4 regions of the Peribacillus sp. V2I11 genome follow, and region 2 is predicted to be linked to each of the others. Evidence: riboswitches for the same ligand, from Rfam matches in the RefSeq annotation. Region 2 holds a riboswitch; each other region holds the start of a gene.
The links. A riboswitch is a leader RNA that binds a small molecule or an ion and turns the genes downstream of it on or off. The one in region 2 is predicted to bind S-adenosylmethionine.
Positions count from the first base shown of each region.

Region 1: linked by a shared signal. The riboswitch ahead of metK (methionine adenosyltransferase) and the one ahead of QFZ73_RS05535 (methionine biosynthesis PLP-dependent protein) in region 2 are both predicted to bind S-adenosylmethionine.
Region 3: linked by a shared signal. The riboswitch ahead of mmuP (S-methylmethionine permease) and the one ahead of QFZ73_RS05535 (methionine biosynthesis PLP-dependent protein) in region 2 are both predicted to bind S-adenosylmethionine.
Region 4: linked by a shared signal. The riboswitch ahead of QFZ73_RS00155 (Na+/H+ antiporter NhaC family protein) and the one ahead of QFZ73_RS05535 (methionine biosynthesis PLP-dependent protein) in region 2 are both predicted to bind S-adenosylmethionine.

Region 1 is NZ_JAUSYW010000001.1:2,956,184-2,964,076, reverse strand. Features, by position in the region: gene QFZ73_RS14470 (sodium/solute symporter) at 1-1,083, shown strand, start outside; gene QFZ73_RS14465 (alpha/beta hydrolase) at 1,197-2,000, opposite strand; gene QFZ73_RS14460 (gamma carbonic anhydrase) at 2,211-2,729, shown strand; gene metK (methionine adenosyltransferase) at 3,056-4,249, opposite strand; SAM riboswitch class I at 4,412-4,574, opposite strand; gene pckA (phosphoenolpyruvate carboxykinase (ATP)) at 5,005-6,594, shown strand; gene QFZ73_RS14445 (nucleotide sugar dehydrogenase) at 7,010-7,893, opposite strand, start outside.
Region 2 is NZ_JAUSYW010000001.1:1,135,440-1,143,332, forward strand. Features, by position in the region: gene fumC (class II fumarate hydratase) at 1-1,116, opposite strand, end outside; SAM riboswitch class I at 1,442-1,555, shown strand; gene QFZ73_RS05535 (methionine biosynthesis PLP-dependent protein) at 1,642-2,754, shown strand; gene metC (cystathionine beta-lyase) at 2,751-3,932, shown strand; partial or broken gene QFZ73_RS05545 (type B 50S ribosomal protein L31) at 4,046-4,294, opposite strand; gene QFZ73_RS05550 (ABC transporter ATP-binding protein) at 4,430-6,448, opposite strand; gene QFZ73_RS05555 (ABC transporter ATP-binding protein) at 6,445-7,893, opposite strand, start outside.
Region 3 is NZ_JAUSYW010000001.1:4,779,458-4,787,350, reverse strand. Features, by position in the region: gene aspA (aspartate ammonia-lyase) at 1-1,039, opposite strand, end outside; gene QFZ73_RS23450 (asparaginase) at 1,063-2,052, opposite strand; gene QFZ73_RS23445 (helix-turn-helix domain-containing protein) at 2,281-2,664, shown strand; gene QFZ73_RS23440 (hypothetical protein) at 3,231-3,398, opposite strand; gene mmuM (homocysteine S-methyltransferase) at 3,755-4,717, opposite strand; gene mmuP (S-methylmethionine permease) at 4,707-6,101, opposite strand; SAM riboswitch class I at 6,184-6,286, opposite strand; gene QFZ73_RS23425 (flavin reductase family protein) at 6,515-7,123, opposite strand; gene QFZ73_RS23420 (alpha/beta hydrolase) at 7,144-7,752, opposite strand; gene QFZ73_RS23415 (ring-cleaving dioxygenase) at 7,752-7,893, opposite strand, start outside.
Region 4 is NZ_JAUSYW010000001.1:30,762-38,654, forward strand. Features, by position in the region: gene QFZ73_RS00145 (chromate transporter) at 126-749, shown strand; gene QFZ73_RS00150 (chromate transporter) at 799-1,344, shown strand; gene QFZ73_RS00155 (Na+/H+ antiporter NhaC family protein) at 1,537-2,853, opposite strand; SAM riboswitch class I at 3,040-3,147, opposite strand; gene QFZ73_RS00160 (SOS response-associated peptidase) at 3,469-4,140, opposite strand; gene QFZ73_RS00165 (hypothetical protein) at 4,201-4,356, opposite strand; gene hutG (formimidoylglutamase) at 4,713-5,669, opposite strand; gene QFZ73_RS00175 (LysR family transcriptional regulator) at 5,793-6,713, shown strand; gene ggt (gamma-glutamyltransferase) at 6,845-7,893, opposite strand, start outside.

The sequences.
Region 1 (7,893 bases), 1.8 Mb from region 2:
ACCATTATGGTGTTCTATGTTGGAGTCGGTGGCATGAAAGGAACCACGGTGAACCAAGCCCTTGAACTATGGATCCGTCTTGCTGCATTTATCGCAATGACTATTGCTGCTGTTTATGCCGGATTTCATTACCATACCATTTTAGCGAATATAAATGATTTTACTGGTTCAATTATGAACACCGCTCAATACACAATTGATGGCAAAGATTTTGTTGTCGATGGTGATTCCTGGTCCGGAACAGGTAACTACTTCCCCACATTCTGGCAAACAATTTCGATGACGATCGGTCTTTCCCTTGGTACAATTGGTCTCCCTCATCTATTATTACGTTTCTATACAAACCCTAGTGCAAAAGCAGCTAGACGTTCTGCATTAATGGCGATCGGTATTGCCAGCGTATTCTTCTTATTCGCTGTTTATCTTGGAGTAGTTGGTCGCGCAATCTTCATCAAAGGTGAGGCTTCTTCACAAGTTATGAGTAACCTTATTACGGGTGGGAACAACATGGTTGTTCCATCTACAGCTCAAGCACTAGGTGGCGAATGGATGCTAGGTCTTGTTATCGCTGGTGCCTTTGCCGCCATTTTCTCAAATTTGTCAGGTCTGTTCATCGCAAGCTCTGGAGCACTTGCTCATGATGTATATGCCACGTTTTTCAAGAAAGACATTACTCAAAAGCAACGTGTTATTGCTGGTAAAGTAGCTATTCTCATTCTTGGTATGTTATACGGGGCACTTGGATTACTTGTTAAAGAGGCTTCAATTGGTCATCTTGTTGCCCTTGCATTCACTGTTGCCGCAAGTACATTCACCCCCATTTTCATCTTGGGAATATGGTGGCGAGGCATGACAGAAAAAGGGGCAATTGCCGGACTTCTTCTTGGACTTGCTTCATCGATGTATATGATTTTCTTTAAAGACACACTACCTAACTTCCTACAATTCAATGTTCCAGGGCTAATTACCGTTCCGATTGGCTTCCTTGCCGTATATATCGTTTCTAAATTAGACGGTAAGGTTCCTAGTGATGTCAATAAGTTTATGCAAAAAGTTCACGCAAAGGAGTCTGAGGTTGCTTAAATAAAGGTACACTAACTTACAATGAAAAAAATCCCTGAATTATGAAACAGGGGTTTGTCTCCGGCCCATTTAACCAAAAAAAGCTGCTGAACCTAAATTCAGCAGCTTTCTGGTCAAACGACATACCCTAATATCTTTAAACGGTTTTCAACAAAACTCAACGCATATTGGAATACATCATCACGTTCTGGTTCGTTGAAGATTTCATGATAAAGCTTCGGCCATTCCTTATATTGCTTTTCACTGGCCAAGTTATAATTAAACCACTCACGAACCGCCTTCTTATTCACGATTCGGTCATCTCCGCCCTGCATGACCAAAAGCGGCACATCCTGAAATTCGGGAATCTCTTCAAAAGCATCCTTCATCGACTGCGCAAGCTCGCGATACCAGCGAATCGAAACCTTTGTGATATATAATGTATCGTTTCTATCGGATTCACGAATTTCCGCACTTCTCGTCGCCATTTCAGGTGTCAATCCGGAATCTACCCTGAACTTAGGCATCACGATGTTCAAACCATGCGAGATGGTTGTCAGGAACTTCCGCGGCTTCGTCACGAGGCCCAAGCATGGAGAAGAAAGTATCACCCCTGCAATGTCCCATTCCTCTTCCTGAAGAAGGCGTATCGAAATCAAACCACCCATGCTGTGTCCAAGTAAAAAGACCGGCAACGAATATTCGTAAGCCTCTTCTATCCAGCTTTTCACTTCGTCCAAATACTCATCAAAGGAATCGATATGTCCCCGGTAGGCGCGAGTTGTCATACCCTGCCCAGGAAGGTCGCCCATGACGACATGGTATCCAGCTGAAAGCCACATTTGTGTTACCCACTTATAACGTCCGTGATGTTCCATTGCCCCATGAATGATGACAATGACGCCCTTTGCGTCTCCTTCTGTCTCCCATTTCCACATTCGAAATCCCCCTTTCACTTTTCACTTGTTGTGTACGATCCATGATAGTTAAAATAATATATATGAATTATAACCATATTCGTGATTTTCGACAAAAAAGAAATCTAACAAGTTGTACATTGCTATTATAAATAGCCAAGTGTATTTGCATACGGTATATTAAAATAATACATAAAAACATTCACTTCGGAAAGGAAATGATTGAAAATGATTATTTATCCGTATAAAGGCAAAGAACCTGAAATTGCTGAAAGCGCTTATATTGCTGAAAATGCTGTCGTGACTGGCGATGTCAAAATTGGCGACGAAACATCAATTTGGTTCAATTCCGTCATTCGCGGTGATGTATCCCCAACCATCATCGGGAAAAAAGTCAGTATACAGGATAACAGCATCCTGCACCAAAGCCCAAATAATCCATTGATCATCGAGGATGAAGTAACCATTGGCCATCAGGTCATTTTACATAGCTGTAAAGTCCGTAAAGGAGCTTTGATCGGCATGGGATCGATTGTACTTGATGAAGCCGAAATCGGCGAAGGGGCCTTCATCGGTGCCGGCAGTCTCGTTCCCCAAGGTAAAGTCATTCCGCCGAACATGTTGGCATTCGGACGCCCAGCTAAAGTCATTCGCGAAATCAACGAAGAAGATCGCCAGGATATGGAACGCATCGTACGTGAATACGCCGAAAAAGGACAATACTATAAAACGGTGGAACGAATTAAGTAACTCACGAGTAATTGACTGAAAGTTACGGGTATTGTACTCAAATTCACGAGTAATTGCTACAAACTCACGAGTAAACTGCTCTAACTCTCGAGTATTGCACCAACTTACGAATAATTGCTACAAACTCACGAGTATTGCACCAACTCACGAGTTAACTACTCAAACTTACGAGTAATTGACCCAAACAAACTTGTAAACGACCCTAATTCACGAGTATTGCACCTAATTTGAATTTCTTTGGGATTTCTTGAATTATTCCCGCTGATGGTAAAATTAATCCATAAAAAAGGTGCCCCGCTAATAGCGGGACACCTTTTTTATATGGATTACGCTTGTGCTTTTAATGTTTCTGCTTTGTCCGTGCGTTCCCATGGAAGATCGACATCTGTACGGCCAAAGTGTCCGTAGGCAGCTGTTTGTTTGTAGATTGGGCGACGAAGGTCAAGCATTTTGATGATACCAGCTGGACGAAGGTCGAAGTTAGCGCGAACTAGGTCAACAAGGATTTCTTCGCTAACTGTACCAGTTCCGAACGTATCAATAGCGATCGATACAGGCTCTGCCACACCAATTGCGTATGCCAGTTGAACTTCCGCTTTGTCGGCAAGGCCGGCTGCCACGATGTTTTTCGCAACGTAACGAGCAGCGTATGCAGCAGAACGGTCAACTTTAGTAGCATCCTTACCAGAGAATGCACCGCCGCCGTGACGAGCGTATCCGCCGTAAGTATCAACGATGATTTTACGTCCAGTAAGACCAGCATCCCCTTGAGGTCCGCCAATTACGAAACGGCCAGTCGGGTTGATGAAGTACTTAGTTTCAGCATCGATCAATTCAGCTGGAACGACTGCTTTGATCACATGTTCTTTTAGATCGGCTTGAATTTGTTCAAGCGTAATTTCTGCATCGTGCTGTGTAGAGATAACGATCGTATCTACACGTACAGGAAGGTTATTCTCATCATACTCCACAGTTACCTGTGTTTTACCATCAGGGCGTAAGTAAGCAAGAGTTTCATCTTTACGAACTTGAGCCAAGCGGAATGAAAGTTTATGCGCCAATGAAATCGGAAGCGGCATAAGCTCTTCTGTTTCATTACAAGCAAATCCGAACATAAGACCTTGGTCCCCTGCACCGATTGCATCGATTTCTTCCTCTGACATGTTTCCTTCACGAGCTTCCAATGCTTTATCGACGCCAGCTGCGATATCGGCAGACTGCTCATCAATGGAACTCAACACGGCACAAGTTTCAGCATCGAAACCGTATTTCGCACGTGTGTAGCCAATTCCTTTAATCGTATCACGAACGATACGCGGAATATCCACGTAAGCGGACGTTGTAATTTCACCGGCAACAAGTACAAGACCTGTTGTTACACTAGTTTCACACGCTACACGTGCATTTGCATCCTTAGCAAGGATAGCATCTAAAATGGAATCTGAAATCTGATCACAAATTTTGTCCGGATGGCCCTCTGTAACAGATTCAGAAGTAAATAGACGTTTCTTTGACATCATATTTCCTCCTTGGAAGTTAGTATGTTGTAGGCATAAGCCTGTTTTTTACGGAACTCGTTTCCCTCATTAGTTTCAACTATAGACACAGAATTACTTATAAAAACACAAAAACCTTCCCTGGCAAATGAGGAAAGGTTTAAAATTCTGTCTTCTATCCTTTCACTCTTATCGTTCAAGGGTTTTTTACCTTGCTCAGGTTAGCACCATCACCACTATTCCTTGAAGACCTTCGCTTTATTTTCGGCGATCGATCTTGGAGTCAAGTTCAATATGGCAGGTTGCTGGGTTTCAAAGGGCCTGTCCCTCCACCAACTCGGGATAAGAGAATCCGTACAATTTAAGATATTATCTTATCTAGCTGGAATTTGTCAATGCTTTTCTAAAAAGAACATTTCCACCCAGAATGGCGGTTATTTAAAAAAACATGTTGATACAACGTCCTAGAAGGGTTTACAATGCAAAATACGAAAAGAAATGTTGTAAATTGCCATTAATAATAAAGTATTGAGCATACTAAAAGGAATGAAATCCTGACTTCCCCAATGGACATATATTGCTTACTTACTTCCTATTAAAATAAATTTTTCTTCATGAAAGTATATGCGATAATCCTGAATCGGTTCCTCCCGGATTAAAATGATTAACGCGACCAGCTGAAAATAATCACAAATTAAAAGAAATAGTATAGACTAATTAAATGAATGTGTTATACTAATTGTAATCTAAAAACTTAAACAAAGGAAGGTACCTCATATATGAATTCTGTAGATGTTTCTAATGAGTTACACCAATTATTAACAGGAAATAATGTGCAAACTCAACTTTCAGTTCCTCAATTGGTCGAAAAAGTATTAAGCAGAAATGAAGGCGTTTTAACATCAACCGGCGCGGTAAAAGCTGAAACTGGCAAATATACTGGTCGTTCACCTAAAGATAAATATATCGTGGAAGAAGCATCAGTTAAAGATAAAATTGATTGGGGTTCAGTAAACCAGCCAATTTCCGAAGATGTGTTCAATAAACTATATAATAAAGTAGTTGACTACCTAAAAGCAAAAGAAGAGATTTTTGTTTTTAAAGGTTTCGCTGGTGCAGACGAATCATCACGTCTTCCAATCCGTGTTGTTAATGAATATGCTTGGCATAACCTTTTCGCCCATACTTTGTTCATCCGTCCAAACGAAGAGGAACTAAGAGGTCACGAAGCAGAATTCACAATCCTTTCTGCACCTAACTTTAAAGCAGACCCAGAAGTGGACGGAACTACATCCGAAACTTTCATCATCGTTTCATTTGAACGCCGTACCATCCTGATCGGCGGAACGGAATATGCAGGAGAAATGAAAAAATCGATCTTCTCGATCATGAACTACTTACTTCCAGAGGCTGGAATCCTTCCAATGCATTGCTCTGCTAACGTAGGACGTGAAGGGGACGTCGCTTTATTCTTCGGACTGTCCGGTACAGGCAAAACAACTTTATCAGCAGACACTAGTCGTAAACTGATTGGCGATGACGAGCACGGCTGGTCTTCTAACGGTGTATTCAACATCGAAGGCGGCTGCTATGCGAAAACGATTAATCTTTCACGTGAAAAAGAACCACAAATTTTCGATGCGATCCGTTTCGGTGCCGTACTGGAAAATGTTGTTGTTGATCCGGATACACGCGAAGCGAACTATGATGACAGTTCATTGACTGAAAACACTCGTGCTGCATACCAAATGCAAGCGATCGATAACATCGTGAACCCAAGTATTGCAGGACACCCAAATACAATCATTTTCTTAACAGCTGATGCTTCAGGCGTTCTGCCTCCAATCAGCAAGCTTTCGAAAGAACAGGCAATGTTCCATTTCCTAAGTGGATACACTAGTAAATTGGCTGGTACTGAAAGAGGCGTAACTTCACCGGAAGCTACCTTCTCCACTTGCTTCGGTTCACCTTTCTTACCGCTTCCCGCTCAACGCTATGCTGAGATGCTTGGTGATAAAATTGACGAGCACAATGCAAAGGTATACCTTGTCAACACTGGATGGACTGGAGGAGCATACGGAACTGGAAGCCGTATGAAACTTGCTTACACTCGTGCGATGGTACAAGCGGCACTTGAAGGTGAATTAGCGAACATCGAAACGATCAAAGATGAAATCTTTGGTTTGGATATTCCTCTTCATGTTCCTGGAGTTCCTGACGAAGTGCTTCAACCTATTAAGACTTGGGCAGATCCTGCCGCTTATAAACAAGCAGCAACAGCCCTTGCCGCTCAATTCCGTGCAAACTTCAAGAAATTCGGCAGTGTTCCAAGTGAAATCGAAGAACTTGGCGGACCGACAGCTCAATAAATTATACACAAAAGGACCAAGCTCTTGCTTGGTCCTTTCAGTTTATCGACAAGAAATGTCTCTTCCCGAAACATGATTTTAAACCAAGACCAGGTTATCCTTCATGGTTTTTTTACTGTAATCCTTATGGATTGAAGATAATGCGACACTCCTGCCGAATAACTGGCTAGCCAAGACTCCGCTAGATGCTTACGGCGAGGAGGCTTGGCAGACAGTCGGCGGAAAGGGAGCGGATTTCCGAAACGAACTGGAATGTTTTCACAGACCGAAAGGACCAAGCTCTTGCTTGGTCCTTTCTTCATTGTTTTTCTGCCCTCCGTCCCTCCTCTCCTGCCAGATCATGATATTCAAAAAGGGCACTGTCATAGTCAGCGCCCCCTTAATCCTATTCCATTATCGATGTTTGTCCAATTTTTTAGATGATCGCTTTATTCCTGGCTTTTTTCATGCCCATCGTTTTGTATTGATATATATTGCCCAGGTTGGCCACCGGGACATCGGTTTTAGTTGCATCAATGCAATTGCGTGTATCCAAAATCAATTTATTGCTCATGAGATTCGATAGCTTATCATAATCCATCTGTTTAAATTCATCATGGTCAGTCAGGACAAGTATCAAGTCCGCATCATTTACAGCGTCTTCAACTGATACGACTGGCATCTTTCCAGATTGGACATGCGGGTCATGCAAGGCTACATCCATGTTTTCCATCCCCATCAAGATATTGACGACATCAATGGCGGGACTTTCACGAATATCATCTACATTTCCTTTGTATGCAAGACCGAAAACAGCTACTTTTGGCTTCCGGATCCCCTCTAGCATCATCCTTACGCAGTTAACGATATAATAAGGCATCGATACGTTGGTATCACGGGCCAATTTAATGATTTTCGCATACTCTGGTGCCTTTGCAACGACGAAATACGGATCGACCGCTAAACAATGGCCGCCAACTCCTGGTCCTGGTTGGTGTATATTGACTCGAGGGTGTTTGTTTGCCATTGATATGACATCCAAAACATTGATGTCCAGCTCGAAACAGACTTTCGTCAGCTCATTCGCAAGGGCGATATTGACATCCCTGAAGGTGTTTTCCATCAGTTTCGACATTTCAGCCGTTTTCGCATTCGTCTGAATGATCTCCCCTTGAACGAAGGTTTTGTAAACAAGACTTCCTTTATACGAGCATGTTTCCGTTATGCCCCCGACGATACGGTTATTATGAACCAACTCTTCAAGAATCCTTCCAGGTAAAACACGTTCCGGACAATGAACGAGGAAAATGTCTTTGCCGA
Region 2 (7,893 bases):
TTTGACCGTTTGCAGGAAGTTATAGATGATGACTGGTTTGAATACATTCAATTCAAAGTTACCTTGGCTAGCTGCAAAGCCAATTGTAGCATCGTTACCCACGATTTGTGTTGCAATCATGGTAAGCGCTTCACTTTGTGTTGGATTGACTTTACCTGGCATGATGGAGCTGCCTGGCTCGTTTTCTGGAATGGCTATTTCGCCGATTCCGCTTCTAGGACCACTTGCCAGCCATCTGACATCGTTCGCAATTTTCATTAAATCGGCTGCCAATGCTTTTAAAGCACCGTGTGCGTAGACGATTTCGTTATGGCTTGTCAATGCATGGAACTTATTATCAGATGTTACAAAAGGATATCCTGTATCCGCTGCAATTTGTTTGGCAGAAAGTCCCGGGAATTCTTTTTTTGTATTGATTCCGGTTCCTACAGCCGTTCCGCCTAGTGCAAGGTTCAATAATTTTTGGCTGCTTTCCTCAATCATCGCTAGATCTTTGTCGAGCATCGCTTTCCACCCGGAAATTTCTTGTCCTAATGTTAATGGTGTAGCATCTTGAAGATGTGTCCGGCCAATTTTCACGACATCCCAAAATTCTTTTTCTTTTATATCGAATGTATCACGAAGGGCTTTGATGGCAGGGACCAATTTTTCAGCGACTTCCATAAAGGCAGCAATATGCATGGCGGTCGGGAAAGTATCATTGGAGCTTTGTGCCTTGTTAACATCATCATTCGGGTGAAGGGTTTCCGATTCACCATTTTCTTTCAACCATTCATTCCCTTTGTTAGCGACCACTTCATTCACGTTCATATTACTTTGTGTGCCGCTTCCCGTTTGCCAAACTACAAGCGGGAAATGTTCATCAAGTGTACCTTCAAGGATTTCGCCGCAAATCTTGACGATGGCATTCTTTTTAACTTCCGAAAGATCACCAAGATCATAGTTTACCTTTGCCGCAGCTTGTTTAACGTATGCAAATGCACGCACTAATTCAATCGGCATTTTTTCGTTACCGATTTTGAAATTGTTACGGCTTCTCTCGGTTTGTGCTCCCCAATATTTATCAGCAGGAACTTTCACTTCACCCATCGTATCTCGTTCGATTCTGTATTCCATGTGTTCTCCTCCTATGTTTGCACAATTCATTGAGTACCTTTTGCATATGGAATGAATAATGTCGTATTATTCTTTCTCTCCATACATTGTACAAACTTTATTATTTTAAAGCAAAAATATCCGGCTGACCCTTCCCATTTTTCTGAAAAATCCATGATCCTTGCTGTTTATATGAAAATTCGGATATTTTTTTTGGACACATAAAGTGTTGACACCGCTAGGCTCCAATTGACCTAGTCATGCACATCAAAGCTTTACCCACCCAAAATGTTCTTGACAGTATTTTGTATATATAGTAAATTCAAAAGAAATTGAATAATCTAAACTCTTATCGAGAGAGGTAGAGGGAATGGCCCGATGACACCTCAGCAACCTTCATTTGTTTCAAACCAATGAAAAGGTGCTAATTCCACAAGTTTGTGAACTTGGAAGATAAGAAGAATGACTCGTCCCTACTTAATCAAAGTCTTCTTCTTAAAGAAGACTTTTTTTTATTCTATATAACTCAAAGGAGCAGTGAAAACCATGTACAAAACTGAAACATATCTTGCTCAATTAGGAAATCGCAGCGAAACGGCGACAGGAACAGTCAATCCGCCGGTATACTTTTCAACAGCTTTTCGCCACGAAGGAATTGGCCAATCGACGGGATTCGACTACACAAGGACAGGTAATCCTACACGCCAGCTATTGGAGCGTTCCATCGCCGATCTGGAAAAAGGCGACCAAGGTTATGCCTGCAGTTCAGGAATGGCCGCCATTTCCACAATACTCGCCCTTTTTAAATCTGGTGATGCATGGATTGTCAGCGAAGATCTTTATGGCGGTACATATCGTCTATTAGAACAAGGTTTTAAAAAATGGGGGTTGCAGTGTGACTATGTGAACACTTGTTGTTTGGAGGATATCGAAAAAGCCATCACTCCTCACACGAAAGCCATCTTCATCGAAACTCCCACTAACCCTCTTATGCAGCAAACGGATATTAGCGCCGTTGCCGCATTGGCCAAACGATATAATTTATTGTTAATCGTTGATAACACTTTTTACACGCCTCTTATTCAACAACCCATCCTGCTTGGAGCGGATATTGTGATTCACAGTGCAACCAAGTATCTCGGTGGTCATAATGATGTGCTCGCCGGACTGATCGTTGCTAGCGGCGCTGAATTATGTGATTCACTTGCCTTCCATCATAATGGTACTGGCGCTGTCTTGAGCCCATTTGATTCTTGGCTGTTGATGCGCGGAATGAAAACCCTGGCATTGCGGATGGAGCGTCATGAAAAGAATGCCAAGATACTTGTAGATTACTTATCGGAACATGATTGTGTTACGGACGTATTGTATCCCGGCAGAGGCGGCATGATTTCATTCCGAATCATTGATGAAGCGGCGGTCAACCCATTTTTACAATCGCTCTCATTAATCTCTTTTGCAGAAAGCCTTGGAGGGGTTGAAAGCTTCATCACCTATCCTGCCACACAAACACATGCCGATATTCCGCTTGAAGTCAGAACGGCAAATGGCGTTTGTAATCGCCTGCTCCGCTTCTCCGTTGGCATCGAGGATAGCGATGATTTGATTGGTGACTTGCATCAAGCATTCGCACAGGTAAAAAGGGAGGCACTACGATGACAGATCATGATTTTAGCTTTGAAACCAAATTACTTCATAATCAACATAAATTCGATCCGGCAACGGGCGGTGTGAGCGTCCCCATTCAGCACGCATCGACTTTCCATCAATCCGATATCGATCAATTCGGCAAATATGATTACAGCAGAAGCGGGAACCCAACTCGCGAGGCACTTGAAGACATCATTGCCGAACTTGAGGACGGCACCCATGGCTTTGCTTTTTCATCAGGTATGGCTGCCATTTCTACAGCTTTCCTGCTATTGTCTGCCGGGGATCATATCGTCATTTCCGAGGATGTGTATGGCGGAACGTTCAGGATGGTCACAAGCGTATTGTCGCGTTTCAATATTGAGCATACCTTCGTTGACATGACGGACCTTGAAAGCGTCAAAGCGGCCATTCAGCCAAATACCAGGGCCATATACATCGAAACGCCTTCAAATCCGTTACTTAAAGTGACCGATATTCAAGCCGTATGTGATATCGCAAAAAAAGCCGGTGCCTTAAGTTTTGTTGATAATACATTCTTGACGCCAGCATTGCAAAAACCACTGAATCTGGGCGCTGATGTTGTCCTTCATAGCGCGACGAAGTTTTTATCCGGACACAGTGATGTGGTAGCTGGGCTTGCGGTAGTGAAAGATCCGGAATTGGCAGTAAGACTCGGTTCCCTCCAAAACTCATTTGGAGCGGTTCTTGGTGTACAGGACGCCTGGCTTGTAATGAGAGGCCTGAAAACCTTGTCAGTTAGAATGGAACATTCACAAAAAGGGGCAGAAAAGATTGCAGCCTACTTAAAGGAGCAGCCCTTGGTGAAAAAAGTGTATTATCCCGGCCTTGCCGATCATCCACAGCACGCCATCCAGAAAGGACAGTCGCTTGGAGCAGGTGCGGTCCTATCATTTGAATTGGAAAGTGAGGAAATCTTCCGTTCTTTCGTGAACACTGTCGAGCTCCCTGTTTTTGCCGTAAGCCTTGGTGCGGTCGAATCTATATTATCCTACCCGGCCAAAATGTCCCATGCTGCCATGCCTGCTGATGAAAGGGAAAAGCGAGGCATCACGAACAGCTTGCTCCGCCTCTCTGTCGGACTTGAAAATCCGGACGATTTAATAAAGGACTTCGATGCAGCCCTCGTAAATATTGCAAAAGGGGAAGCAATTGCTGCAAAATGATTAAAAGATGGGTGCCTCATATATTATGGGCACCCTTTTTCTTAGTATCATTGTTAACTCTTTTCAACCCAGCCATACAAAAAAAGGCCATCGATTTCCCGATGGACTGACTCTCATTTCTTCATATTATATTTATCCAGGAAGCGATCCACCCGTCCGCCTTTTTCAGCAAACTTCTGCTTTCAAGTATAAAAAGGGTGCGTATCTGAACTGATTTCCACTTTTAATAAAGGATACGTTTGGCCGTCTTCCCAAATGATCGTTTCATTGGACGTCTTCGTTGAGCCTGTCAAAAATTTATACTCACTGTTGGTATCCATGAATACCACTCGTTGATAATCGGGATGAATTTCTTGTTTCACTATTATCACCTCATTGTCAGTATAGGTATATACTAAACGTAATGATTACTATTATCAACATTTGTGCTTGAAGGTACCAAAAACGGCACCCTCATTATAGTTTAATCTTGATTATCGACCCTTATTCAATTGTGTTCAGCCAGCCATGTCTTTATGCGGACCAGCCTGCAGTTCATACATTTGATGGTACTTCCCTTTTAGTTCCATTAATTCTTCATGTGTACCTTTCTCAGCAATCCGCCCTTTATCCAGTACAAGAATTTGGTCGGCATTTTTTATCGTGGAAAGTCTATGTGCAATGATGAAGGTCGTTCTCCCTTTTTTCAGCACTTCCATTCCCTTCTGGATAATTGCCTCGGTTTCGGTGTCGATGCTTGCTGTCGCTTCATCCAAAATCAATATTGCCGGATTGAATGCAAGAGCACGGGCAAAAGAGATTAGCTGCCGCTGTCCGGAAGACAGTGTTCCTCCTTTTTCGATCACGGGTTCGTCCAGCCCTAAAGGAAGATGCTTCAGCACTTTGTCCCCCCCAACATCTCTTAATGATTTTTCAACCATTTCCCTTGTAATGCCTTTATGATTCAGACTGATATTGGATGCGATGGTGCCAGTAAATAAATACGGATCCTGAAGGACGATTCCCATATGCTCCCTAAGCGTCTGATGGGGAATATCCAATATATCTCTTCCATCGATTTTAATTTGCCCTTCACTACTGTCATAAAAACGGAACAATAAATTCATTATGGAACTTTTTCCTGACCCAGTATGGCCAACTAAAGCGACCGTTTCCCCTTGTTTAGCAGAGAAGGAAATGTCCCTTAACACATATTCATTATCCTTATAACCAAAAGAAACATTTTCGAATTGCACGTTTCCTTTGTATCTGGATATGTTTTCATCACTGACTGCCAATCCCTGCTCATCCAATAAACTGAATGCCCGCTCCCCTGCAACAAGTGCCTGTTCAAGATTAGCGAACTGATTGACGATTCCATGAAGCGGATGAAGCAGGCGGCTGATCAAATCAACAATTGCATACATCATCCCTAAGGAAATGGCAGACCTCGCCGTAAGGGAAATCCCACCGAAATACCAGACGAATGCCATTAGCGCCAAAACCTTAATGACACCAATCAAGTTTCCACCCGTCAACGAATTCAAATGGAGCATTTTATTTTGATAGGAATAATGCTCCTGGTTCAGATTTTCAAAAGATTGCTTCGTCTCCTTTTCACGTCCAAATGCCTGAATGATGCTCATTCCAGAAATGGATTCATTGATCATCCCATTAATATCGCTGACCCGTTCCCGAATGATGTGATTATATTTCGATGCGAATTTACGGTATACCATCGTCCAGATAACGATGATCGGAATAAGTAAAAGGCCAATGGTACCGACTCGTGGATCCAGAATATACAAAGCAATTAGTACGCCGAAGATATTAATTGTACTCGAGAAGAAGTTGGCGAGCACGGTTACATATAATTCCCGGATCGCTTCCGTATCATTAGTGACCCTGGCTACAATTTTCCCCGCTGGCATATTATCGAAATAACGTATCGGCAGACGGGAAATATGTGTGAAAATATCATTTCGCATCTTCTGTATGATTCGGTTCGCCGCTTTCTGTAAATAAAAACTCTGCCCATATTGAAAAATGGAGGAAAGGATGACAAGACTAAAATAAAAAGCCACAAGCTTAATGATCCGCGGGATTTCCGGTTGGTAAAACCGCATCACTTCCTGACTCGTCAATTTCACTGCTTGCGCACGTTGCTCTTTCCCGCCTTTCTTGATGATCAACGATTGGTTCTCCAAGGTTCTGCGCCCATCGATAGGAACAGCTTCATTTAAGAAGACAAATTGATTGCCAACCTGCAGAACATGGACTTCCCTGCCTTTCTTCTCACCTTTTGCAAAGTAATCAGCCCGTTTATACCAATTTCCATCAAACTTAACAGCATCTTTTCCTTTACCCGCTTCATACCAGGTAGATTCGATGCCAAGTATATGTGAATCGATGATTTTCTTGGCAACGAAAGGACCCGTTAAATCGGCCGCTACCGAAAGTGCCAGCATGATCAGGGCGCCAATGATCAATTTTTTATAAAGGGCAGCATAATTAAAAAGTTTCTTTACGACCTTCATGCCTTCACCCCCGTCCCTTCGTCAACCTGCTGTCGTTCATATTGTTCCCTATACCAGCCATCATTCTGCAGTAAATCCGCATGAGTCCCCTCTTCGATGATCTCTCCGCTGTCCAACACGATAATCCTGTCCGCGTGCTGAACGGCTGATAAGCGATGGGTTGTGATGATGGTCGTTTTCCCTGCCCGTTCATTTTGGATATTTTCGATGATCGTCGTTTCCGTTTTTGCATCTACAGCGGATAAGGAATCATCCAATATAAGGATTTCCGGATTTTTGATCAGTGCCCTGGCAATCGAGATCCTCTGCTTTTGCCCTCCAGATAGAGCGACACCCTTCTCACCGACGAGTGTCTCAAGACGGTTTGGCAGCATCATTAAGTCCTTCTCAAAATCCGCAAGACGGATAGCTTCAGCCAGTTCATCTTCCGTTGCATCCATTTTACCGAATAAGATATTTTCCCTAACAGACTTCGAGAATAAAAAATGGTCCTGTGGAACGTAGCCGATCCATTTACGAATATCCTCAAGGTTCAGTTGCTCCAGCGGCATGCCTGCAAAAGCGATTTCACCTGTTCCTAAAGGATATTCCCGCAGCAATTGCTTCACGAATGTCGTTTTTCCACTACCTGTTTTCCCTACTATCCCCAATGTTTGACCGCGCTCAAGCTGAACGGAAATATCGGATAGATTCACAACCGTTGAGGAAGGGTATGTAAAATACACTGAATTGTATTGGATATTTCCCGGATTCGGAATATTCTCCAGACCCAATGAATTCTTCACATCCGCTTCATATGAAAGGGTATCCTGAACACGGTCCAGCGAAGCATTTCCCCTTTGCATGACATTGATCAGTTCACCCACCGCGATCATCGGCCAAATTAACATGCCTAGGTACACATTGAACGAAACAAGTCCGCCAAGCGTTATGGCCTGTTGAAACACAAGATAAGCTCCATAGCCCAAACCGATTAAATAACTGATGCCGATGATAATGCTGATCGTCGGATCAAAGAGGGCGTCGATTCTTGCCACAGCTAGATTTTTACGATATACATCCTCGGTCATTTCTTCAAACCGCTTTTCATCTTCCCGTTCCTGGACATAGGCCCGGATAACACGGACACCTGAAATGGATTCCAGGACCTTGTCATTTAAAGTACCAAAGGCTGCTTGTGCATCCGTAAAACGTTTGTAAATTTTCTTCACGTAAATTTGCATCATCACTGCCATGATCGGAAGCGGCAGCACCGCCGCAATCGTCAACTGCCAGCTGATCGTGGCTCCCATCATGACTACAACCGTAATGGTGAACAGCACCGCGTCAACGAGGGTCAATATCCCGAAACCAGCAGTGAGGGATATTGCCTTTAAATCATTGGTTGCCCTTGCCATTAAATCCCCTGTACGGTTTTTTTCATAAAAGGTCGGCGTCATTTTCAG
Region 3 (7,893 bases), 3.6 Mb from region 2:
CGTTCCCGATCACTTGGAAAGCGACTTGATTAATTAATTCTGGCATTACTGGATTTACTTTTCCTGGCATGATCGATGAACCTGGTTGACGAGCCGGAAGTGTGATTTCTCCTAATCCCGCTCTTGGTCCTGAAGCCATCAAACGTAAATCATTAGCGATTTTAGACATATTCATCATACATACTTTCAATGAAGCGGACACTTCAGTATATGCATCCGTATTTTGGGTTGCATCTACTAAATGTTCTGCTCCTACAAGCGGCAAGTTACTGATTTCAGCTAAATATGTAACAACATTTTCAATGTAACGCGGATCTGCGTTCAATCCCGTTCCCACTGCTGTTGCTCCCATATTCACTTCATATAAATGTTGACGTGATTGACTGATTCGTTTTATATCCCGATCCAACACGCGGCTGTATGCCTCGAATTCTTGACCGAGGCGAATTGGCACTGCGTCCTGAAGATGTGTCCGTCCCATTTTGATAACATGATCAAATTGTTTTGCTTTATTCTTTAGAACCGTACTCATCTTAGTCATTGTTTGTAACAATTGCTCCAAAAGTCGTAGTGTCGATAAATGAATGGCAGTTGGAAATACGTCATTCGTTGATTGCGACATATTAACATGGCTATTTGGACTAACATGTACATAATCACCTTTTTTGTGTCCCATAAGTTCTAACGCTCGGTTGGCAACGATTTCATTAATGTTCATATTCATCGATGTACCCGCGCCGCCTTGAATTGGGTCAACGATGAAATATTCATGCCACTTTCCATCGATCACTTCATCAGAAGCTTTGACGATAGCGCTTCCAATACCATCATATAACCGTTTGGTATCCATATTTGCTAAAGCGGCTGCTTTTTTAATCATAGCTAGTGCACGGATCATTTCTTCATTTACTTTGTAACCGGTAATTGGAAAATTTTCTACAGCGCGTAGCGTTTGTATTCCGTAATAAACTTCAGCCGGAATTTCCTTTTCCCCAAGAAAGTCTTTCTCGATTCGGTATGTTCTCTCTTCTATCAACATTTCCTCTTGCCCCTTTGTTTGTTCTATAATGTAATGTCCTCTGCAATCGGTGTTTCCATCATTTCCTTCACTTTTATTGGATCCCGTGTCTTGGCTAATATCCACATCAACTTAGGAACGATGGCTTCTGTATTCATATTTCTGGAACGAATGATGACATTCTTGTTTACTTTTCTTCCCACTTCGTAAATATCCATATCTTCCCCTTCTTCTAAACATTGGGTAGTAATGACTACGGATATTCCACACTCGACCAACTCATTCAATTTCTCTAAAATATTTCTTCCTTGAAATGGAATACCGCCGCTTCCATAACTTTCAATTACGATTCCCTGACATTGATTTTTCAGAAAATCAAAGAATTCAGGCTTAATACCGGGATGCAGCTTAACCAAAGCAACATCAGTACATAGGGAAGCATCTAACTTAGCTTCCTTTTTCTTTGGTGAATGAACTGGCTTTAGATACTCGATTTTATCTTTGAATATGGAAGCAATATAAGGATAGTTAATACTTTCAAACGAATCATAGCTTTTCGTTCTCAATTTAATGGCCCTAGTACCCTGGATGACTCTACCATCAAAAACAACATATACTCCTCCAATATCTTCACAAGCAAACCGAATCGCATCAGAGATATTTCTTTTGGCATCTGTCTTTTTGAAAGAAATTGGGATTTGAGAACCTGTAATGACAATTGGTTTCCCTAAATCTTGTAACATATATGAGAGCGCAGCTGAAGTGTAAGCCATTGTATCTGTTCCATGGGTAATCACAAAGCCATCATAATCATGATAGTGCTCATGGATGGATTGTGCCATTTCTGTCCAATCTTCCGGCTGCATATTTGTACTATCAATATTCATCAAAGGCTTACTATCAATCTTACATAGTAAGTCCAATCCCGGTAGGTGACCTAAAATTTCGTCAGCTTTCATCTCTGGAACAAGTCCATTTTCTCCTTCTAACGATGCAATTGTACCACCTGTTGTAAACAACATCAACTTCTTCATTTTTGACTTCAAGTTCTCCAATATACTACCCCCTATAAAGCCTCCTGTTTCACAATTATTCTTATCATCCCAGAAAAGGATATTTAGTTGAAAATGTACATGTTACGCGTACACCACATGTTATTATAGTCATGTTTCAGAGTGAAATCAAGCTAAAGTTATTCATTACGCGTACACTTATTTCAATATGATGTTATAATGGATTTATATATAAGGAGAGTAATAATAATGATAATAAATAGATTAACTACATTAAGGAAAGCCAAAAGGTGGTCTTTGCAATATACCGCTGACAGACTCGGAATCGCCAAGAGTACCTATGCAGGTTACGAGTCGGGCCATCGCCGCCCTTCATTAGAGACGATTAAATTATTAGCAGGCATATATGATACATCCACCGATTACATTCTAGGTCGAGTGGATTATCCAGCTTTTCTGCCTAAAGATATTTCCGCGGAGTCACCTCAAGTCATGGAATTAACGGATTTACCAAATATGGAGCTAGCTGTCGATGGAATCTCTCTTTCTGAAGAAGAAACGATTCAATTCATCGCTTTTATTAGAGCTAAACGAGAAGTGGAAATAAATCGCGATAAACAAAACGAAACATAGCAGGTTTACCTGGCATGATTTATATCTAAAAAGCTAACCTGCCTGAGAATTTTCAGTGTTTTTAAACAGTTAGGATAAGTCGGCCTGGTTTTAATTAATCGTTAAGTTCGCCCTTTTGACGCTACCCTTAATTATTTCTGGATGACAAGAGAATATGTAGATCATACTTACTAACTGGTCTTAGTAGCTTTGGGAATTCTAATATTCCCCCAAGACTAGAAATTTCAGTTTTATTAATTAATTAGAAGAAAGTCGGCTTATTAAATGTCATCCATCATCATCATTCTGTTTTCCACTATTGCTTACTTCTATTTCCATCAAGGGAAGATTGATTTAAGTTTAATCTCCGATTTCCCCTCTTTATTTATTTGCAACGAAAGAAAAAACCATAGCAAAACTCATGGTTTTCCCCCGTATATAAAGCCAAAAATAAGAAGCAACATGAAGAGGAAGTTACGTCTTTAATTCATGTGCTTCTATTATTGGAATGCGCAATTTAATAATCCTTAAAGTAATGGAAAATTGCTCAATATAATGTCTCAACAGATATACTGCACCTCAATATATTAAGGCATCTCATCTTCTTTTTCCCGATTTTTGAAAGCTTCATGTGTGACAATATCCTCAATCTGTTCATACTGGCGGCTGTGTTCCTTCTCTTCGCTAATTCTATTATTGGGTAAATTTCCTGGATGTCCTTTTTCTTTGTGATTAAAATTTTTACCACGACTCATAACTCATTCTCTCCTTTCTATTCATTGTTTGTATAGTTTTCCCAAGCACGAAAAAAATATGATTTAATTTCTCTTTTTACTACTTTTTGCAGCAGGATTCTTTTTCAGACGAACTGCTTTGTGACAAAAAATAAAAGGTATGAGTCAACCTAAAACGATCCTTCACTTCCGTTCTCGAGCGACTTATTTCTGAAAGGCCAAGAATTAATAAGCAATTTGGCCTTTTCAAATAACTCGAATCTGAATAAAGAGCTCAAAAAGAACAGGAACCGCCTGTTTATGACGCTTCCTGTTCTTTTTATTTAAGGGTTTCCCCACTACTTATAACTTATAACAGAGTGATAACAGAAAAAGGGCTAGGAGGATACTACCACGGAAGGTCGCCACTTTCTTGAAATGTCTGCAATATGATGAGGTGCCGTTCTGCAACATCCTCCAATTAAACGTGCCCCTGCATGGTGCCATTCTTCAGATTTCAGGTCGAGCCTGTTACATGATTCTTGACCATGCCATGTTTTAGTTTCTGGATTATATGATTCACCAGAATTCGGATAAACAATAATTGGTTTATGCGTGTTTGCACGCAACACCTGTATGGCTTCCGTGATACTTGATACAGGCGCACAGTTGATGCCAATTGCTGCAATTTGCTCACTGTCCCCAAACAATCTCGTACATTCCTCCAGCAAGGTACCGTCACTTATCGCTTTTTCATTTTTCAACGAAAAGGATAGCCAAGCATAGACTTCTGGATAATCTTTCAATATTGAATGTAATACTTTTGCTTCCTGCAGGGAAGGAATCGTTTCAAATGCTAAAATATCAGCTCCTGCATCAATCAAAGCTGATATTCGTGAGCGATGAAATGCCGCTAAAGTTTCTTCTGAAACACCATAGTTCCCTACATACTCTGAACCATCTGCAAGATAAGCCCCATAAGGTCCGACTGATGCAGCAACCAATGGTTTAGGTCTAATCGTTTGATATTCTTCCTTCCAAAATTCATCTCTTGCTTTTCTTGCAAGTAAAACCGTTTTCCGGATTAGCTCCAAAGCCTCTTTTTCTTGTATTCCTCGTAGGGCGAAACCTTCAACTGTTGCTTGGTAGCTTGCCGTTATAGCACAGTCAGCACCCGCACGAAAGTAGTCAGAGTGAACCTGATAAATCACTTCTGGATTTTCAAGCAATACATGAGCAGACCACAGGGGATCGTCCAAATCACACCCATGCCTTTCAAGCTCTGTAGCTAAAGCTCCATCCAAAATCATGACTGAATGATCTCGTAAAATTGCGTCAATTGGGTTGATTTTATTCTTCATGTTTTACTCCTCTTTTCTTTATAGTTTGTGTCAGATAATAACTTCCATAGCAAAACAAAATAAAAGGTATGCCACAATATAGTGCAATTCGTTGTGTAGGATCGAATGCAATTCCTATGCAAGAGGCAAGACATAGCATAAAAGAAACGATAGGTACGAGTGGATATAAAGGTGTATGATAAGCCAAATCATTTACTGAATTTCCATCTTTTATAAATCGTCTGCGAAATAGAAACTGTGACGCGCTAATACTCATCCAAACTACAACCACGGCTAGTCCGGAAATGGATACAAGCACTATGTATACTGTATCCGGTGCAATAATACTCGAGAAAAGGGCTAAACCACCGCCCAACATACTGAAAATGACTGCATTTACCGGAACACCCCGTTTTGTCAATTTTGCAAATATTGGTGATATAGTTTTCTTATCTGCAAGTGACCAAAGCATCCTGGATGAGGCATATAGTCCTGAGTTTGCAGCAGACAAAATGGCAGTTAATATAACAAAGTTCATAATATCCGCTGCATATGGCATTCCGATCCGTTCCAGAACTGTAACAAAGGGGCTCTCTAAAACGCTTGCATCCGAAATAGGCAATAATGCGGATAAAACAACGATGGTTCCTACAAAAAAGATAATCAATCTCCATAATGTCATACGGATTGCCTTTGGTATCGTTTTTTCTGGATTCACAGTTTCTCCAGCTGCAATTCCGATTAATTCAGTTCCGGAAAATGCAAAATTCACCGCGAGCATCGTCATTAGAATGGCAAAAGCACCATTCGGAAATAAACCTGCACTTGTGAAATTGGAAAATAACGGAGCTGATTGTGAATTAATTATTGGAATAAAACCTACCATTGCCGCAGCTCCCAGAATAATAAATATCACAATAGCAAATACCTTTATGGACGCAAACCAGAATTCGGATTCAGCGAAAAACTTAACGGTCCACACATTTAATGCCAAGACCAAAATGGCAAATAGAGCACTCCATATCCAGACACTTATTGATGGAAACCATCTCTGCATCAACAATCCTGCAGCCGTGAATTCCGAACCTAGTGCAACAGTCCAAGTTAGCCAGTACAACCAGGCTACTGTATACCCTGTCCCTGGTCCGATATATTTGGCTGCGTAGCTATGAAACGCACCTGTCTCGGGCATATGTACTGCCAGTTCACCTAGACATAACATGACTAGATAAACCACTAATGCTCCAATCAGATACGAAAGGATGGTGCCAAACGGGCCAGCCTGGTGAATCGTATAACCCGAACTTAAGAATAAACCAGTTCCAATCACCCCGCCAAGCGATAGCATTATTATATGCCTTGCTTGCATTTGCCTTTGAAAATCATGCTTCCTTTTGTTCTCCATTTTACTCTCCTTAATCTTGCATCCAGAAAAAACGAAAACGCACTCTAAAAAAGAGTGCGTTACTGACAAATAAACACGTACGGTCTTATCTATCAAGGTTTCACCCCCTGGAATTAGCACAGTGTCTTTATAGACCTGTTGCTGAGGTTTCATAGGGCCAGTCCCTCCACCTCTCTGGATAAGAAATTATTTTTTTATAACTTTATCAATCTATGAAAAATTTGTCAAGTTTTGTTTCGTTTGTAAAGACTTTCTTTTATATTCCAACAATCATGACCTCCGGCATTGAAATGATTGCTAGTCTTTGGAACTGTCGCTCACCGTATTAAAATTGCAGATAAAGTTAACCGGGATAAATTTGGTTTAAAAAATTGACGACATCTTAAAAGATGACGCCATTTTTTTCTTTTCCCTTAAGGACGTTCTATTTCAAATAATTCCCCAAGTTTTGTATAAGTATGACCCGCTAATCTTGCTACAGGTTTTAGCCCATTCTGGTCAATTCGGCCATTATGGTAAATATCTTGCTCTATATGATAGCAGACTATTTTCCCTATCAATAAATCACAACCAGGTTTATCCAGGGAACCTGCCAATGGTAACGTATGCTCCAATGTACATTCAAAGCGTACCTTCGCTTCTTGCAATCCAGGTACGGATACCTTATCACTAACAGCCGTCGTGAAATTAGTAAGACCCAATTCGCTTTCGTCAGAGGGGAGTTCCTTGGCCGTTCGATTTGCATCAGCAACATTATTTTCATCAGTGATATGAACAACGAATTCACCTGTTTGAATTGCATTTCGGGCTGTGTCCTTTGAAACTCCTTCTTTCCGTTGAACAGAAATGGAAATCATCGGAGGATTGGAACTGACTATGTTGAAAAAGCTGAACGGCGCTATATTGATTGTACCGGTTTCGGATTGTGTCGTAACCAGGGCTATAGGTCTCGGTATAATGCTTCCAGTCAAAAACTTATAATTTTCCCGTTCAGTCAGACTTTCAGGATTAACTGAAATCATCTTCATTCCCTCTTTCATTCTTATATAAAGTTCTTATGAAACCATGAACCTGCTGCCTCGACTTCTGAACGTGTTAACTGATGACCGTAATTTTCCCAGTGAATATCCACCCTAGCACCAGCTTGCAGTAAAATTTGATTAAGTTCATCAGTTTCTTGTGCCGGGCAAATCGGATCGTTTTTACCTGCAGCAATAAATACTGGTATATCCGAAAGGGGGGGTAAAGCAATCCCACGTCTTGGCACCATTGGATGATGAAGAATCGCTCCCTGTAGTGCCCCTTCGAAATGGAACATCAAACTTGCCGCTATATTTGCACCATTAGAATAACCTAATGCTACCACTTTGTCACGATCGAAATCATATTGGCCGGACGCAAATTCCAAGAAGTCATAAAGCTCCTTCGTACGGAAGATCAAATCTTCTTCATCAAAAACCCCTTCAGCTAAACGGCGGAAATAACGGGGCATTCCGTTTTCAAGTACATTTCCCCGTACGCTCAATACGGATGAACCCGGTGAAACCATTTCCGATAATGGCAAGAGATCAGTTTCCGTTCCTCCAGTGCCATGTAAAAGCAAAAGTAACGGAGCTTCTGGATTACTTCCTTGTTGAAAAATATGCTTCATCATTTATCCTCCTCTAGTACTCTCGGCACTGCCGGCAGTAACGTTTTCTCCATAATTCCCCTTTTTTCTTCCAACCATGGCGGCAGCATTAATTTACTGCCCATCGTTTCCTTCGTTTCATCATGAGCAAAGCCGGGTGGA
Region 4 (7,893 bases), 1.1 Mb from region 2:
GATAAATCTTCTGGGTATAACGTTTTGTTATACCCGATGATTTTGTTGCAATTTACCCATTCCATTTTCTTTGATATGTTAATAATAAGATTTAAACATAGCGGCAAAGGAGATGAATGATTTCAATGAAAGGACAATGGAAAACTCTGTTCCAATTATTTTGGACCTTTTTTAAAATAGCTCCTGTCACATTCGGAGGCGGGTTTGCAATGATCCCTTTAATCGAAAAAGAAGTGGTCGAAAAGAGAAAATGGATGAAAAGCGAAGAAGTTACGGATGTTTTTGCGTTATCTCAGTCCGTACCAGGAGCTGTCGCCATTAACTCCGCAACCTTTATCGGCCATCGAATTGCCGGAATGAAGGGGGCAATGGCAGCCATGATCGGTGTTTCATTACCTACCTTTTTAATTGTTCTGCTCCTCGGCATTTTGTATTTTTTCATTCAGGATAACCCGAAGATAGAATCCGCATTCGTATCGATTAGAGCTTCCATAGTTGCCATCATCGCCTATGCGGCTATCAAGATAGGAAAAACGGCTATTGTGGACAAAACAACTTTCTGTATTTTAATAGTAGGGATCCCAGTCCTTTTCTTTCTTCACCCTGTAATGGTTATATTAGCAGGAGCTGTAGCGGGTATTGTGACAATCTCCATAAAGAGAAAATTAGGTTACGACGTCAAGATGAATAGAAATGATATGAGAAATGAAGAAAATGATTTCGAACCTTTCATGGGTGCTGGCATATAGGTAAATCAAAAAAAGGGTCTAACTAATTTTCAAGAAAGCGTGTGATGGAATGATGGAATTGTGGGAGTTGTTTAGCACCTTCTTTATTATCGGCTTTGTATCGTTTGGAGGCGGATACGCCATGATTCCCGTAATAGAATCGGAAGTCTCACAGCATGGATGGATGACGGCGCAGCAATTTACCGATATCATCGCCATTTCCGGCATGTCCCCAGGACCTGTCACCGCCAATAGTGCCATTCTCATTGGCTATTCGACTGCTGGATTAGCAGGAGCGATTTCATCTGCTCTCGGAATCTTGCTTCCTGCTATTATATTCGTAACCGTTATAGCCACCTTCTTCAGCAAATTGAATCATTATCCAGTTATTCAATCCATGTTTTATGGACTAAGACCCATTGTCACAAGTTTAATCCTTTTTGCAGCAATCAGCTTTGCACTTTCCAATCATATGATGGCCCTGAACTTTTCATGGCATACGATAAGCTTATTACTCGTTTTTGGATTATCGTTATTTGCCCTAATGAAATTACGCTGGCACCCAGCCTATGTAATTATTCTATCTGGTTTAGTTGGTGTTGTCCTCTATTCATAACAAATGTCGCACACACAACCATTATCAATATGGACCGGAATTAAGCAGATAAATGGAAGACGGCCTTAATTACTTTTTAAACATTCATACTATATAAGTGCGAGAAAACTTGATTATGTTTATGTATTTAACCCATACAGAAAACACCCTGTATCCAATGATTCAGGGTGTTTTTTCATAATTATTCTCATTTTAAGAAGTACGTTTCTTCGTTTCATCATCTACTGGCTGAAACCGCGGATAACCAATCAAGATGGCAACGACTCCACAAAGTCCAATTAGTATTGGGTAATATGAATACGGCAAGATGCTGATCGGAGAAATCTTTGCTACCCCTGCTGCAACAAGCAGTTGTGCCCCATATGGAATCAACCCTTGGATACAACAGGCAAAAACGTCAAGCAAGCTCGCCGATTTACGTGGATCGATCCCATACTTTTCAGCGATATTTTTGGCAAGTGGCCCGGCAATGATAATCGAAATCGTGTTATTTGCCGTGGAAAGGTTCGTCAAACCAACAAGCCCGGCAATGCTGAATTCCGCCCCTTTTTTTGTTTTGCTGTTTCGGGTCACGAGGTGGAGAAGATAATCGATCCCGCCATTATGCTTGATTACAGCTACCATGCCTGCAATTAAAATGGCAAGGAAAGAGATTTCATACATTCCCGCCATCCCTTCTCCGATTTTTTGAATGACACCTAACGGTTGATAACTTCCATCCGCCAAGCCGATAATTCCGGCAAATATGATTCCGATGGAAAGGACCAGGAACACATTGACTCCTGCCAAGGCAGTGATCAATACGCAAAGATATGGAAGAATCTTCACCCAATTATAAGAATGTTGGGAGATGTCGGCTTGTTCACCCATCGTTAAAATTCCAAGGATGACACATGTGATGATGGCCGCAGGTAAAACAATGAAAAAATTCACCTTAAACTTATCCTTCATTTTCGTTCCCTGCGTTCGAACTGCAGCAATTGTCGTATCTGATATGAAGGATAGGTTATCCCCAAACATCGCACCGCCAATAACGGCCGCCATTGAAAAGGCAAGCGAAATATCGGTTTGCTCACTAATTCCAACCCCGATAGGTGCTAGGGCAACAATCGTTCCCATGCTTGTCCCCATAGATAAAGAAATAAAACAAGCAATAATGAAAATCCCTACCATTAATAGATTTTGCGGAAAAACAGCTAAGGCAAGATTCACCGTTGATTCAACTGCCCCCATGCCATTTGCAACTTCGGCAAAAGCGCCGGCTAAAAGGAAAATGATAACCATTAACATAATATTGGCGTCCCCGGCACCTTTACAGAAGATATCAACCTTATGATTGAATGTCTCTTTCCGATTCATTGCCAAGGCAGCTGCTGATGCAATTGAAATCGCTACAATCACTGGAAATGAATAAAAATCTTTAGTGATGATTCCGGACCCTATAAATAAAATTAAAAATACGACAAATGGGATCAATGCCCATGGATTCCCTTTATTGTTTGCACTCATGATGAACACCTCTTTTTATTTTTCCCATGACATGTGTCACAGCTCTTATTCTGTTAACAGTTTTCGCAAATTACCAATTTGAACTTGATTATCCAGTCATGGAGCTATAGCTAAAAACTGTCGGCATAAAAAAGACCCCTTCTATTAAACAACAAGAAGAGGTCTTTTAATTTATAAAAAACACCCTCCTTATCTTTCAGGCGAAAATCAGCCTGCTGGATTTGGCACAGCACTCCTATTAAGTCTGCTGCCGAGACATCTTCGGGCCAGTCCCTCCGTCTCTCTTGATAAGAAGATCTAAATTATATAATTTATCAAATATTACGATGTCTACCAGAAAAGTACCAGGCTGGAAACTTGCCGAAACCATCTGAGTTTGTGAAAGTGACATCGAAAGTCGTATTGAAAAGCAAATATAAGAGTACAGCATTTTGTCTATTTTCGCAAGGTTTAGTTTTAAAATGTTTCACATGCACTATTAAGGATTATAAAGAGATCTTGACATGTGCAGTTAATCAGTTTATTTCAATAATGAAACTCTTGTTATATTTGGATAAAACACAAAATATATCCATTTTGGAGCGGAATTAATATAAAAAGAGGTCTAATGACCTCTCAACAAATTTCTTGTATTAGGTTAGGTGAATTATTTTTAGTCGAGTTCACATCAGTCGATACCTCAAATGCTTCCATCTGTTCCGAATCGAATGACTTTAAATATTGTTGCAGATATGCAGGATCATTAATGGATGGATTCAACCAATCTTTTTCATCTTCTGGTTTAAGGATGACAGGCATACGATCATGAATGCTGGTCATTAGCTCATTAGGAACGGTTGTTATAACGGAGCATGAATAGATGCTGATGCCATCAGGAGATTTCCAGGATTCCCAGAGACCGGCCATTCCAAATGGAGCATGATTCTTCAGTTTTATTCGCATCGGTATTTTTCTCTCTGGTGTCTTCTTCCATTCATAAAAAGAGTCAGCGATTATCAAGCATCTCTTCTTCTTATACGCATTCTTGAAGCTTGCTTTCTCTGCAATGGTTTCCGCTCTGGCATTGATCATTTTATAGCCCACTTTTTCGTCTTTTTCCCAGAAAGGAATGAGTCCCCACCTAAGATATCCAAGTCGATTCCTTGCCCCGTCATTAATGACGGAGAGCACGGGTTGGGAGGGAGCAATATTGTAGTTGAATTGGTATTCCCCATCAAATGATCCTTGAATATCAAACCGTTCTTTTATTTCTTCAATGTCAGTGAAAAGGGTGAAACGTCCACACATAATATCGCCTACCGTATTAAGATTTATTACAGTGTAACAAATGGAACGGGCAGGCACAAATCAGCGTTCTAAAATCCTGATGTCGGTAAATGGTTGATTAAATAATTCGCTGGAAATCAAAAGAGTGCCAAGGACTTCTCTTTCATCTTCAGCTTTAATGATTTCCGACAAAATCAAGGTACTGCCATTCCTGACCGTTACTTTATATTCATTCATATAATCCCCCCTCAAAAGGCTAGATGGTTGTTATTATAAACCAAAAAACCACAAGTATCAGTATTGAACTTTGGCAGAGTCATGGTTAATCCTCTAATGGAGAGGCCGCATGGAGGTTCCTTTATACTTCTAAGGGTTAGTCGCACGAAGCAATGCCCGGGACTATAACTCCTTGAGGCTTAAAAAAGACTGTCCATGAATGATTCATGGACAGTCTGGGCGCTGTCAAAGGTTTTTCGCTTCAATACTGATCATTGATTATGGAGATAGCATTGAGGAAAGCCCCAACAGTCGGTACGAAAAGGAATGCTCTTCTAGAAGAACCAAATTAGTTGCCCCTATTCCATGTCCATTCATTATTTAAAATGCAGCAAAACCTCATTTATTAAATGTGCTGCCAATGTAACAGTTTTATTATTTTCGTCCAACGAAGGATTCACTTCCGAGATATCAAAGGAGAGGATCTTTTCATTTGATACGATATGCCTAATAATGGCACGAACCAATTTCGGATTCAGTCCAAACGGCGATGGAGCACTTACCCCAGGTGCGTAGGCTGAATCAATAACGTCCGTACATAATGTAAGAATAATGTAGTCATTTTCCTTAACGAATTCATTTATCCGCCGCTTAGTTTCATCCATTTCGTTCAATGACAAATCTTCTTCCAATATGTAGTCGACCTTACTTCTCTCAGCAGTTTCAAACAGTGCCTTGGTATTCCCCTGTTTCTGAATTCCGACACATAAATATCCACAACTTTGATCTTCGTCCAAAATCTGCTTAAACATCGTTCCTGATGAACTTTCTTTTTCATAAGGCCTCATATCAAAGTGAGCGTCAATATTAATAATCCCTAATCTAGCTTTTGGTCCAATGGATTTCCTAATCCCAAGATAATGGCCATACAGGGTTTCGTGTCCTCCCCCAAGTATGATAGGAATCGCTTTACTCTCCAATATCCCGGCAACAGCTGATCCCAGTTGGGATTGGGCGGCCTCCATCTCTGTACTTTCACATATTACATCGCCAGCATCCACCAGCTCGGTTTGGGAAGGTAAATGACAGGGTAATTTTGCCAATGACTGCCTAATATGATCAGGACCCTCTGCAGCACCAATCCTGCCTTTATTCCTTTTGACGCCTTCATCACATTTGAAGCCAATCAATCCAAAGGTCCTTGATGCATTGGAAGAGATGGCTAATTCCGAAATCGGTGCCAAACGTACTCTTTGGTGGTATCTGAAGCTGTCCATGTCAGATTGGGAATCAATTCTTCCATTCCAATATTTTAAAGTCGGATTAGTATACATAATTTCTCCTTTATTTAAAAAATTCCGAAATATCTTTTTTTAAAATTATAAATGAGATAATATATAATTACCAATACAAAAATTCAATATATCTATAGTTTAAAGCTATAGAAAGGAGAATATATGGACCTTCGTCAACTTCGGTATTTCACTACCATTGTCCAGGAAAAGAATTTCTCAAAAGCGGCAAAAATACTGCATATATCTCAACCTTCCCTAAGTAATGCCATAATGAAATTAGAAAATGAAGTTAGTTTTCAGCTTTTGGAACGTAATACAAGGGGGCTTGAGCTTACGGAAGCGGGGGGAATTTTTTATACGAGATCTGTTGATCTGTTAAGAAGATTCGATAATATGCAAGTGGAGCTTAAGGAAATGAAGGATGTTGGAAGCGGAACAGTATCTATTGGTTCCATAGAGTCCTTCAAATTTTGGTTCCCGAAGATAATCAGGAATTTTAAAATCAATTATCCTAGTATTAAAATAAAAGTAAGGGAAATATTAGGGGAAGAGAAGGTTTTCGATTCGTTAAACCGGTATAATGTTCATTTCACCATCACGAACCAGCCCATCAACAACGATGAAATTCTATCCACTCCCCTTTATAATGAAAAATTCATGCTTTTGATCCATAAAGATGACAAGTTAAACGAAAAAGAGTCCATCACTTTCCAAGACATTGCAAAGAAAGAATTGATCATCAGTACAACTGGATTTCAAACAAGAGATGATATCTTAAGAGCATTTAAGGGTGAAAATGCAATTCCCAATATCCTATACGAAATAGAAAGGCTTGAAACAGCTTGCAGTTTGGTAGAAGAAGGGCTAGGGGTTACAATTTTACCGGAAAGCTATATAAAATCCGCTGCTACACCAAATACTGCAATTCGCGCAATCGATTCTAACTTTTTGGAAAGGACTGTTTACATTGCTTATTTGAAAGATCGTTATCTGTCTCCTGCGGTATATAGGTTAATAGAGGACATACATAGCTTTTTTAAGAGTGATGTTAGGTTCGATGACAAAAAAAGAAGCCAACGGTAATGACAAAAAAACATTCCCCTTATGCACATTGCACAAGGGGAATGTTTCATTTCATTGCTCTGGCCATTTTACTCGATTTCCTTATTTACATCTTGCTAGAGGAATTTCAGTCTATATTCGTCAGGGTAAAATTAATTCGTGACACTACCATCATCCCCTGGATCTTCAATATCCGCCGGATCTTTTTCCAATAGTGCCTCTTTGTCTTTTTCGTTCCATTTTGCTTTATATCCTAAGGATTTCGCTACTCTTAACACCGGTAGATACGATTTTTTATCTGGTTTAAATGTTTCTAAGTCCCCTGATCCAATTACACCCAAACCAAGTAGCAATTTGTCTGATTGGATATAGGGTTTTTCATCTATCAGTTTCATTTGTTCAGCTGTATAAGGATAAACGGCTCCATTCACTTTTAAGGTAAACGGTCCTTTCTTTTCTTCTTTTATTTCTTTTGGCTTTTTCGATTTATGGGAAACATTATACACTCCTTGAACAGTTCCTTCCCTCGTATTATCGGCTCCTCCATACATTTTCCCCTTTTCATAATCAAAAATAACAGCTTGCACATTTCCGATATGTTGGGGTTTTTCTTCATAAACATGGCCTTTTGCCATTAACTCCAACCTTGTATTTTGTTCAATTCCCGGCTCCCATCTAACTGTCGGATAACCAGCAGAATAAATACGTGGCGCATATATCGCATCTTGAATACGCATTTGATGATCAAGCACATTCATAATCGTTTCAGATACCGATGCGATTATCGTCGCCCCGCCTGGTGAACCAATGGCCATGAAGGGATTGCCATCTTTTAATACAAAGGTCGGGGACATACTGCTTCTTGGTCTTTTTCTTGGTTCCACCTGGTTAACTCCACCCGGTGTGGCATCAAAATCCGTCATTTCATTATTAAGCATGAATCCATAATCTGGTACCATGATACCTGAACCGAATACTTGCTCGATTGTAGTCGTATAAGCAACCATATTTCCCCATTTATCCATTACAGAAAAGTGAGTCGTTTGTCCGATCGGGGTTTTCTCTTCCTTTACCTTCTCCATTGAAGGGGGTTCTTTGCCCTCATACTTCCATGGATCGCCTGCTTTGACATCAGCTGTTGATCTATTTGGATTAATGAGTTTTCTTCTTTCTTTTATATAATCTTCATCCAATAATCCTT